One region of the Arthrobacter sp. GW822-FHT05G07 genome, then DNA from elsewhere that is predicted to be linked to it. Evidence: riboswitches for the same ligand, from Rfam matches in the RefSeq annotation. Region 1 holds a riboswitch; the other holds the start of a gene.
What was found. A riboswitch is a leader RNA that binds a small molecule or an ion and turns the genes downstream of it on or off. The one in region 1 is predicted to bind glycine.
Positions count from the first base shown of each region.

Region 2: linked by a shared signal. The riboswitch ahead of cycA (D-serine/D-alanine/glycine transporter) and the one ahead of gcvP (aminomethyl-transferring glycine dehydrogenase) in region 1 are both predicted to bind glycine.

Region 1 covers NZ_JBXALT010000001.1:565,107-570,025, forward strand. Annotated here, with positions in the region: gene gcvP (aminomethyl-transferring glycine dehydrogenase) at 1-2,247, opposite strand, end outside; glycine riboswitch at 2,426-2,523, opposite strand; gene AC1RJY_RS02500 (TetR/AcrR family transcriptional regulator) at 2,617-3,156, opposite strand; gene AC1RJY_RS02505 (MFS transporter) at 3,229-4,779, shown strand; gene AC1RJY_RS02510 (hypothetical protein) at 4,843-4,919, opposite strand, start outside.
Region 2 covers NZ_JBXALT010000007.1:271,802-276,720, reverse strand. Annotated here, with positions in the region: gene AC1RJY_RS14110 (ExeM/NucH family extracellular endonuclease) at 1-194, shown strand, start outside; gene cycA (D-serine/D-alanine/glycine transporter) at 316-1,782, opposite strand; glycine riboswitch at 1,934-2,032, opposite strand; gene AC1RJY_RS14100 (FAD/NAD(P)-binding protein) at 2,107-4,044, opposite strand; gene AC1RJY_RS14095 (prolyl oligopeptidase family serine peptidase) at 4,105-4,919, shown strand, end outside.

The DNA.
Region 1 (4,919 bases):
GACACCGGCGGAACCGAAACGGGAAGCCGAAATCGGGACGTCGTTGCCTTCGGTCCAGGAGGCTGCATCGCCGGGCATGAACGGTGCGAGGTGTGCCTTTGCAGCTACGGGGCCAACGCCGGGTCCGCCGCCGCCGTGGGGGATGCAGAAGGTCTTGTGCAGGTTCAGGTGGGACACGTCGCCGCCGAACTTGCCCGGCTGGGCCAAGCCAACCAGTGCGTTGAGGTTGGCGCCGTCGATGTACACCTGGCCGCCGGCCTCGTGGATGGCGTCGCAGACTTCCCGGACGTCGGCGTCGTACACACCGTGCGTGGACGGGTAGGTGATCATGATGGCCGAGAGGGCGTCCCGGTTAGCTTCGATCTTGTTCTTGAGGTCAACGTGATCGATGGTGCCATCGGGTGCCGTGGCAACCACAACCACCTTCATGCCGGCCAGGACTGCCGACGCTGCGTTGGTGCCGTGGGCTGAGGCGGGGATGAGGCAGACGTTGCGCTGTTCGTCGCCACGGGACAGGTGATAGCCGCGGATGGCCAGCAGTCCGGCGAGCTCACCTTGGGAACCGGCGTTCGGCTGGATGGAGACTTGGTCGTAGCCGGTGATTTCGGTCAGCTGTGCTTCGAGGTCGGTGATGAGTTCACGCCAGCCCTCAGTCTGGGAATCCGGAGCGAACGGGTGGATGGAGGCGAACTCCGGCCAGGAGATGGCTTCCATCTCGGCTGTGGCGTTCAGCTTCATGGTGCACGATCCCAGCGGGATCATGGTGCGATCCAGCGCGAGGTCGCGGTCCGAGAGCTTGCGGATGTAGCGCAGGAGCTGGGTTTCGGAGCGGTGCGTGTTGAACACGGGGTGCTGCATGAAGTCGCTCGTACGCTCAACGGAACCTTCAAGCGCAAAGCCTTCAGCGGCTTCAGTGACCGAAGCGCCGAAGACATCAAGGAGACCGCCGACAATTTCAGATGTAGTGGTCTCATCGACGGAAATTCCCAGAGTGTCAGCGTCGATGCCGCGCAGGTTGATGCCCTTGGCCTCCGCTGCGGCGATGATCTCGGCAGCCTTACCGGGGACGCGGACGGTGATGGTGTCGAAGAAGGAACCGTGAAGGACCTCGACGCCGGCAGCCTTCAGGGACGCTGCAAGGGTACGGGCGTGACCGTGAGCGGTTTCGGCGATCGCCTTCAAGCCCTCGGGGCCGTGGTAGACGGCATACATTGAGGCCACGATGGCGAGCAGCGCTTGCGCGGTACAGATGTTGGACGTGGCCTTCTCGCGGCGGATGTGCTGCTCGCGGGTCTGCAGCGCCAAGCGGTAGGCGGGGACACCGGCGTCGTCCTTGGAAACGCCCACCAGACGGCCGGGCATGGAACGCTCCAGGCCCTTTTGGACGGCCATGTACGCGGCGTGCGGGCCGCCGAAGAAGAGCGGAACACCCAGGCGCTGTGCGGAACCAACGGCGATGTCGGCGCCCTGCTCACCTGGAGGGGTGATGAGGGTCAGTGAGAGGAGGTCGGCAGCGACGGTCACCAGCGCGCCGCGTTCCTTGGCGTCAGCGATCACGGCGGAGTGGTCGAACACGCGGCCGGACACGCCGGGCTGCTGGAGGACGACGCCGTTGATGGCACCTTCCGGGAGGCCAAGGGAAAGGTCAGCGACCTCAACCTCGAAGCCGAGCGCTTCGGCGCGGCCCTTGACGATGGCGATGGTCTGCGGGAGGCAGTCTGCGTCGAGGACGGTCTTGCCATCCTGAACGGCCTTGTTCTTGTTGGCGCGGCGCATCATGAGGACGGCCTCGGCCACAGCCGTTGCTTCGTCCAGGAGCGAGGCGTTGGCGATCGGCAGGCCCACCAGGTCCTGGACCATGGTCTGGAAATTGAGCAGCGCTTCGAGGCGGCCCTGCGAGATTTCCGGCTGGTAGGGGGTGTAGGCGGTGTACCAGGCTGGGGACTCGAGGATGTTGCGGCGGATCACCGGCGGCGTCACGGTGTCGTAGTAGCCCTGGCCGATCATCTGAACGGCGGTCTTGTTCTTGGAAGCGAGCTTGCGCAGCTCAGCCAGAACTTCAACTTCACTCAGTGCGTTCTGAAGGGTGAGGGCGACATCCTGGCGGATGTCGTTCGGGACGGCGGTGTCGACCAGCGAATCGACGGTGTCGTAGCCGACGGACTTGAGCATGGTCTCAATGTCGGCCTGGCGGCGGGCGCCGATATGCCGATCGACGAAGGTGGTGGAGGCAGAACTAACCGTCACGAAGGAACTCCATTACTTGGGCAGCGTTTGGGTACGCCACAGCGGCTGGGTTCCTCCCCGCTCTGTATTGGACCTGAGAGTTTCCGCGCGTTGCGTGAACAACCATCGCTTGCACCGTCGGTGAGCACAGCACTTTCACCCTGAGGTGGGTTCCGTGCCTGCTGCTTTCCAGAGTTGCCTCGCCGCGGCGGTGCGTGGGCCTGAGAGATTCCTGGGGAGGGTTTGCTCCTACGGCGCCTGCATCACTTGCTTGCAGGACTCTCCCGCCGCAGATCAAAGGCATGTTCAGTTGTGTGTGGGCACCGCGTTGGGCACGCCACAAGGGTTAATTGTCCTACGTCCGGGGCGCTGCAGCAAATGGATGAATCGCTACTTCCGTAGCCGCTCGAGGACTCCCAGCAGGATTTCGACGTCGGCCTCCCGCCCGGCGTTTCCGCCCTCCTGCCCGCCTTCAAAAATCGCATTGAAATAGAGGCCGTCGCCCATGTAACTCACAGCTTTGGCAACCTCGGGTCCAACATCCTCCGCCAGCACGTCCAGCCACCGTTGCTGGATAGCAGCAAACCTGCGGCGGGTTTCCTCGTGAGCCACCTCAGCCAGCCTGGTAGCGGCGACGAAGGCCCGATCCATGGGCGTATCTGCCCAGAGCGAGGACCTGATGAAGTAGGCAGCCGAACCATCCGGTGCTGCCTTCATCAGTTCGGTATCTTCATCGGCGAGCAGGTCCAGGCGCTCCAAAAGGGCCGTGGTCAGCGCTTCCTTATTGGGAAAGTGGTACAGCAGCCCACCTTTGGACACCCCTGCGCGCTTGGCAACCGCATCGAGAGTGGCAGCCCGCTCCCCTACCTCAATAAGGAGGGCTTCGTAGGCATCCAGGACGGCATCCCGGGCAACTGGTTTTCGTGGCATAGGTACATCATTCCCTAAAGGCTTGGGGGGTTCCATTTGAAACTGTACCGTCTGGACGGTACAGTAAGTGACATGTACTCGCCGTCCTCAACCCAAGCACCCCGTTCCGCTCGTCCCGTTAAGGGCCAGGCAGCACCGTGGCGCGATTGGACGGCTCTGGCGCTCCTGATGTTCCCGGTGCTGCTGGTGGCCGTCGACAACACCGCGCTCACCTTTGCCCTGCCCGAGATTGCCCGATCCCTGGAGGTTGGCGGCGTCCAACTTCTCTGGATCGTGGACGCCTATCCCCTGGTACTGGCTGCGCTGCTGGTTTCCATGGGTAACCTGGGCGACAGGATCGGACGACGCCGGTTGCTGCTGATCGGCAGCACAGGCTTCGCTGCAGTGTCGGCCGCTACGGCATTCGCCCCGACCGCGGAATGGCTAATTGCCGGACGCGCCGGCCTTGGCGTCTTCGGCGCCATGCTGATGCCCTCCACGCTCTCCCTGATCCGGAACATCTTTACCGACCCGAACCGTCGCCGGCTCGCGATCGCTGTCTGGGCTGCCGGCTTCTCCGGCGGTGCCGCCCTCGGTCCGATCTTCGGCGGTTGGCTGGTTGAACACTTCTGGTGGGGTGCCGTCTTCCTTGTGGCAGCTTTCCTGCTCCTCCCGCTCCTGGCTTTCGGCCGGGTCCTGATTCCGGAGTCCAGGGACTCCAACCCGGGACGCGTGGACGTGCCGAGCATCGTCCTGTCCGTTGTCACCATGGCTCCATTTGTTTACGGCATCAAGGAATTCGCGGTGCATGGCTTCGGAGCCTCTGCAGCAGCCTTCATGGGCTTCGGCGTGGTGATGGGCATCCTGTTCGTTCGCCGCCAGCAGCGGATCGAGAGCCCCATGCTCGATGTCGCCTTGTTCAAGAACAAGGTGTTCAGCACAGCCATCGTGGCCAATGTGCTGTCCCTCTTCTCCATGACCGGATTCATCTACTTCTTCGCCCAGCACCTGCAGCTGGTTGAAGGTCAGTCCCCCATGGAGGCAGGCATCGCGATGATCCCCGCCCTCCTGGCTACGGTCATCGCCGGCCTGCTGGTGGTACCGCTGGTCAAGCGCGTGCGGCCAGGGTCTGTTGTGGCTGCCGGGCTGACGCTGAGCGCCGTGGGTTATCTGATCGTCGTAGTGGGCGATCACGGCAGCGGGCCCGTGTTCCTGTTGTCGGCCCTGACCGTCCTGGCTGTTGGTGTGGGTGCCGCGGAGACCATCTCCAATGACCTCATCCTGGCTTCAGTGCCGGCAGACAAGTCCGGAGCGGCCTCGGCCATCTCCGAGACCGGCTACGAGCTGGGATCGCTCCTGGGAACCGCTGTACTCGGCTCCATCCTCACGGCGTCCTACCAGCACAACCTGATCATTCCGGACGGCATCTCGGAGCAGGCTGCCGGGAATTCCACGGAAACGCTGGCCGGCGCTGTTGATGCGGCGGCCGCACTTCCGGCCCCGTTGTCAGAGGCATTGACACATGCCGCCCGGACAGCTTTCGAGTCCGGTGTTCACATCACTGCGGCGATTGGGCTGGTACTGATGGCTGGTGCGGCAGTGCTCGCCGCCGTCGTGCTCCGGCGTGTGCCGAAGGCGCAGTAAAGGCACAGCGCCGACTGAAGCTAGACAGCTTCGGTCGGCGCTGCTTTTTGTCTACGCCGGCTGTCAGTCCGCACTGCTGTTCTTCGGCTCCAAGAAGTTCCGGGCTGCGGCCACCCCGGCTTCGAGGTCCCCGATACCCG
Region 2 (4,919 bases), on a different contig from region 1:
CAGGCACCGGCACGTTGGTGCTGACCGCCGTCGAGAGCGGAACCGTGGTGAAAACGCTGGTGAACGTGGCGGAAAGCGGCACCAACCCGCCGCAGTGCACCGCACCCGTCAAGCCGTCCAAGTGGTACGACATCGTGGGATGGATCCGGTACGGCTTTGCCTGGTTGGAGTACCAGAGGTGCCTGAGGGGCTAGCCGCCCCTGAGCCACAGGGCCGAGAGGCCAGTACCCGCGAGGCCGGTACAAGGCAGGACCCCTCACGATCTTCTTCGTGAGGGGTCCTGCCTTTGGTTTGCGGCCTTTTGGGCCTGCGCGGTTACTTGTTCACGGGTTCCGGTTCCCGGTCCCTTTCTGCATCCCGCTGGAGCTCAGCCTTGAACTCCTCGTAACGGGCCAAGTGCGCGGGACGGCACCGGAGAATCAACCAGGCGACACCCAGAATGATGAACCACACGGGCGTGGCCAACAGGGCCGCGAGCGTGTCCGGTTGCGTGGTCAGAGCCCAGAGGACGAAGGCGAAGAACGCGAACACCACCCACACCATCACCACTCCACCGGGCATCTTGAACGCCGAGGACTCGTGCAAGTGCGGGCGGCGCTTCCGGAAGGCAAGGTAGCTCGCCAGGATGATGGACCAGACGAAGACGAAACACACAGCGGACACCGTAGTGACCATGTCGAACGCCTTGCCGATGTCCGAGCCGGCATACATGAGGACGACGCCGGACAGCAGCAGGATGCAGGACAGGAACAGGGCGTTGCGGGGCACTTTGCGTCCGGACAGCGCGCCGAAAACCTTGGGTGCGTCGCCTTCCTGCGCGAGTCCGAACACCATGCGGGACGTGGAGTAGATGCCAGAGTTTGCCGACGACATGGCCGAGGTCAGCACCACCAGGTTGACGATGGTGGCCGCTGCGCCGAGACCAGCGAGCGAGAACATGGCGATGAAGGGGCTATGTCCGGCAGCAAACTGGGTCCACGGGGTGACGGACATGAGGATGATCAGCGCGCCCACATAAAAGAGCAGCACGCGGATGGGGATGGAGTTGATGGCTTTGGGGAGGTTCTTCTCGGGGTCCTTGGCCTCGGCAGCTGTTGTGCCCACGAGTTCGATGCCCACGAACGCGAAGACGGCGATCTGGAAGCCGGCCACGAAGCCCATGAATTCATTCGGGAAGAAGCCGCCGTGGCTCCACAGGTTGGTGAAGCTGGCCGGTCCGGCGTCGGACTGGAAGCCGCTGAAAATCATGAATAGGCCAACGATGATGAGCGCCGCAATGGCCACGATCTTGATGAGGGCGAACCAGAACTCCGTCTCACCGAAGGCTTTCACGGTGGCGAGGTTCAGGAGCAGGAGGATGCCGATGGTGATCAGGCCCGGCACCCAGAGGGGCAGGGAGGGCCAAAGTTCCTGGGAATACCCCGCGATTGCGATCACGTCCGCGATCCCGGTGATCACCCAGCAGAACCAGTAAGTCCAGCCGGTGAAGAAGCCGGCCCACGGTCCCAGGAGGTCGGCGGCGAAGTCGCTGAAGGATTTGTAATTGAGGTTGCTGAGCAGCAGTTCGCCCATGGCGCGCATAACGAAGAACAGCATGAAGCCGATGATCATGTACACGAAGATGACGGATGGGCCGGCAGCGGAAATGGTCTTGCCGGATCCCATGAAGAGGCCGGTGCCAATGGCTCCGCCGATGGCGATGAGCTGGATGTGGCGGTTGCTGAGTTGTCGCTCGAGGTGGGGTAAATCTGTGCCGGTGGAAGGCGGGCGCTGAATCGTCAAAGGAACTCCATCGTTCAGGCGGCACGGGGTGCCACATTGATTCGGGTTCCTCCCCGCTCTGTACGTGGACCTGAGAGTTTCCGCCTTCCTGCAGGGCAGGAAGGCTTGCACCTTCGGTGAGCCCGGTGACCGGACTGCTTTCCAGAGTTGCCTCGCCGCGGCGGTACATGGGCCTGAGAGATTCCTGGGGAGGGTTTGCTCCTACGGCGCCTGACGGGATGTACCGGCAGGACTCTCCCGCCGCAGATCAAAAGCGCGCACACCCAAGTGGGTGATGCAGCTCACACAGTAGCCAAGGTCGGGTAGAGGTGCAACCCCACGTCCCTAGCGGCACAGAATGCTACGCGCAATCTCATCAGCATCGCGGAGCGTCCGCTGGCCGCTCGCGTAGGCGGGTCCGGTGCGCGGCCTGGCCTCGGCAGCGATGGCTGTCCCCCACTGCGAAGCGGACAATTGCAGGCCAAGGACATACAAGTTCCTGGTGATGGATCCGTTGGCAGCCAGAGGCCTGTAAGGATGGGGTTCCACGTCCAGGCCGGTGGTCTGCATGGGCGTGCCCTCAACACTCATCATGATCTTGGTGCGGACCAGCCCGTCGGACATGAGCTGTTCCAGCAGCGGCGAGAGGTTGATGCCCACCCTGTTTGCCGGCGACATCGCCTCGATAAGCGTCCGCGCTTCAACCGGACCGTCGTGAACCCACGGCGAAACCGCCCGGAACAGCTTGGCACCCCGGTCCACACTGAACTTCGGATCCGGTCCCACGAAACTTACGACGCCGGCACGCGCCAAAGCGGCCAACTGCTCCGATCGCAGGGCTGGCGCTCCGCTGGCGAGGCCTTCCACGAACGACTCGAACCAGCCGCGCAAACCCGCCAGCCAGGACTCATCGGTGATTCCGCCATCCGCCACGACGGATTTGAGGATGGCCCGGCCGGTGTGGAGGGCGCCGATGGCCATCTTGACGGGGTCCGCCTCGCCGAGTGCAGATCGTCGGGCATCATCATCAAGGTAGGCCGTGATTGCGTCATCCAACTCGCTCCGGGAAGCAAAGGTACGGCCTGCGAGCGGCGCTGCGAGCCCTCTCAGGTTCAGCCGACGGGAGGCAACGACGTGCTTTTCCACCACGTCTCCCACCTTTATTTCCCAGTTCGCCGTGGTGTGCGCATGTGGTTGGAGCGCGTCCTCCAGGTCAGCCAGGAACTGTGCGGGGTCCTTGATCGCGGCGGGCTGGGACCGTGCAAGCGTTGAATAGTAGGCCCAGAGTGCATCACGGTGAAGCAGAGGCCAAAGGTCATGATCGAAGCCCGGCTGGATACCCGCTGCACGGAACCGGTCCACGGCATCTTCCGTCAGGTAGCGCATGGTGATGCTGCTGGGGTAGTAGCCCGCCAGCCCCGCCTTGGCACGATACGGGGTGCCCCTGCGGGACGCAGCAATGATCCGGGGCTCCCTGCCCGATGCCCGGTACTCGAGGATGCCCGCGCCGGGCGAACCAGCCTCAACGAACTTGCCGCCGCGGGCCTCCGTCAACTGGCCCATGACATCGAAGAAGTTCAAGCCCATGCCGCGGACCAGCACGGGCTCATTGTCCGGCACAGCCTGCCAATCAACGTCAGCCGGCGGAGCAGGCGGGAAGTACAGCAGGCCCTGTTCGTCCGCGGCACTCTTGAAGGACCGCTGCTCAGGGTTCAGCCGGGACTCGATGTGACCCAGGGCGAGGACCACGGAACCGACGGTGAGCGTCGCACCGCTGGCGAGTTCGACGTCGAACCCGTCCGCTACGGGGCGCGCAGCAACGGCGAGCGTCTCATGGAAGGTGACCTTGACGCCGTCGGGCAGCCGTTCCAGCAATCCGTCCAGAGTCTGGCGAAGGTAGCGCCCGTAGATCGCGCGGCTGGGAAAGTTGTGCGATTCGAGGGTGGAAAGCTCCGCCTTTTCGGCGTCGTTCAGTCCCATGCAATCACGACGACGGGCCTCACGCCATTGATCGAACGAACCACCCGCGAGCGGCGGTGCGAGCTCGGGGTCCTCCGGAATAAGCGTGGGATAGAACGACTGGGTGTTCATGAGGAACAGTCGTGACTGCTCCGGCTGCCACACATGACCCGAACCGGCCGGATAAGGATCCACGACGTCGATGTGCAACGTGGTGCCGTGCGGGCTGTCCGCAGCCCAATTCGCGAGCAACCGCTCAAGGACACTGGTGCCCCGAGGGCCGGCCCCAATCAGGGCAACACGGTTGGTTTGGGATTTAGCCACGCTCAAGCCTAACTTCTGCGTGACTTGCTTACCGTTGAACAGTGTTGCTTGGATGGGGCGATGACCACCACAGAAGCTGATCCGACGCCACTCCCCGAGAATGACGCTGCGCCGGCCTCCGGCCCCCGCCACGCAGCGGACGTCGCGCCCGAACCCACGGACGAAAACGTCTGGCTCGAGGACATCCACGGCGAAGAGCAGCTGGCGTGGGTCCGCGAGCAGAACGCCCGCACCGAGGAACTCTTGGAGGACGCCGAATATGAGGCCGTTGAGGCCGGCATCTTGGAGGTCCTCGACTCCACCGATCGCATCGCAATGGTCTCCAAACGAGGCGATTTCTACTACAACTTCTGGAAAGACCAGGAACACCCCAAGGGCCTCTGGCGCCGCACCACCTGGGAAAGCTACCTCACCGAAGAACCCGAGTGGGACGTTCTGCTGGACATCGACGCCCTCGCCGCCGCTGAAGGCGTCGAGTGGGTCTTCCACGGCGTTGGCTTCCTCCGTCCAGCCGACGGCTCCGAGTACCGCCTGGCCATGGTTTCGCTATCTCCCGACGGCGGCGACGCTGACCGCCACCGCGAGTTCGACGTCGAATCCCGCACCTTCGTGGAGGGTGGCTTTGATCTGCCCACCGCCAAGGGCAACGTCAGCTGGCTGGACGCCGACACTTTGCTCGTATCCAGCACAGCCGAAGGCCTGCCAGCAACTACCTCGTCCTATGCACGGACCGGCGTGAAGCTCCGCCGTGGCCAGTCCCTTGCCGACGCCGAGCGCCTCTTCGAAATCCCCGAGGACCACATGCTGGCCATGGTGGCCCACGACTCCACGCCTGGCTACGAGCGGACTTTCGCCGTGGACTACATCGACTTCTA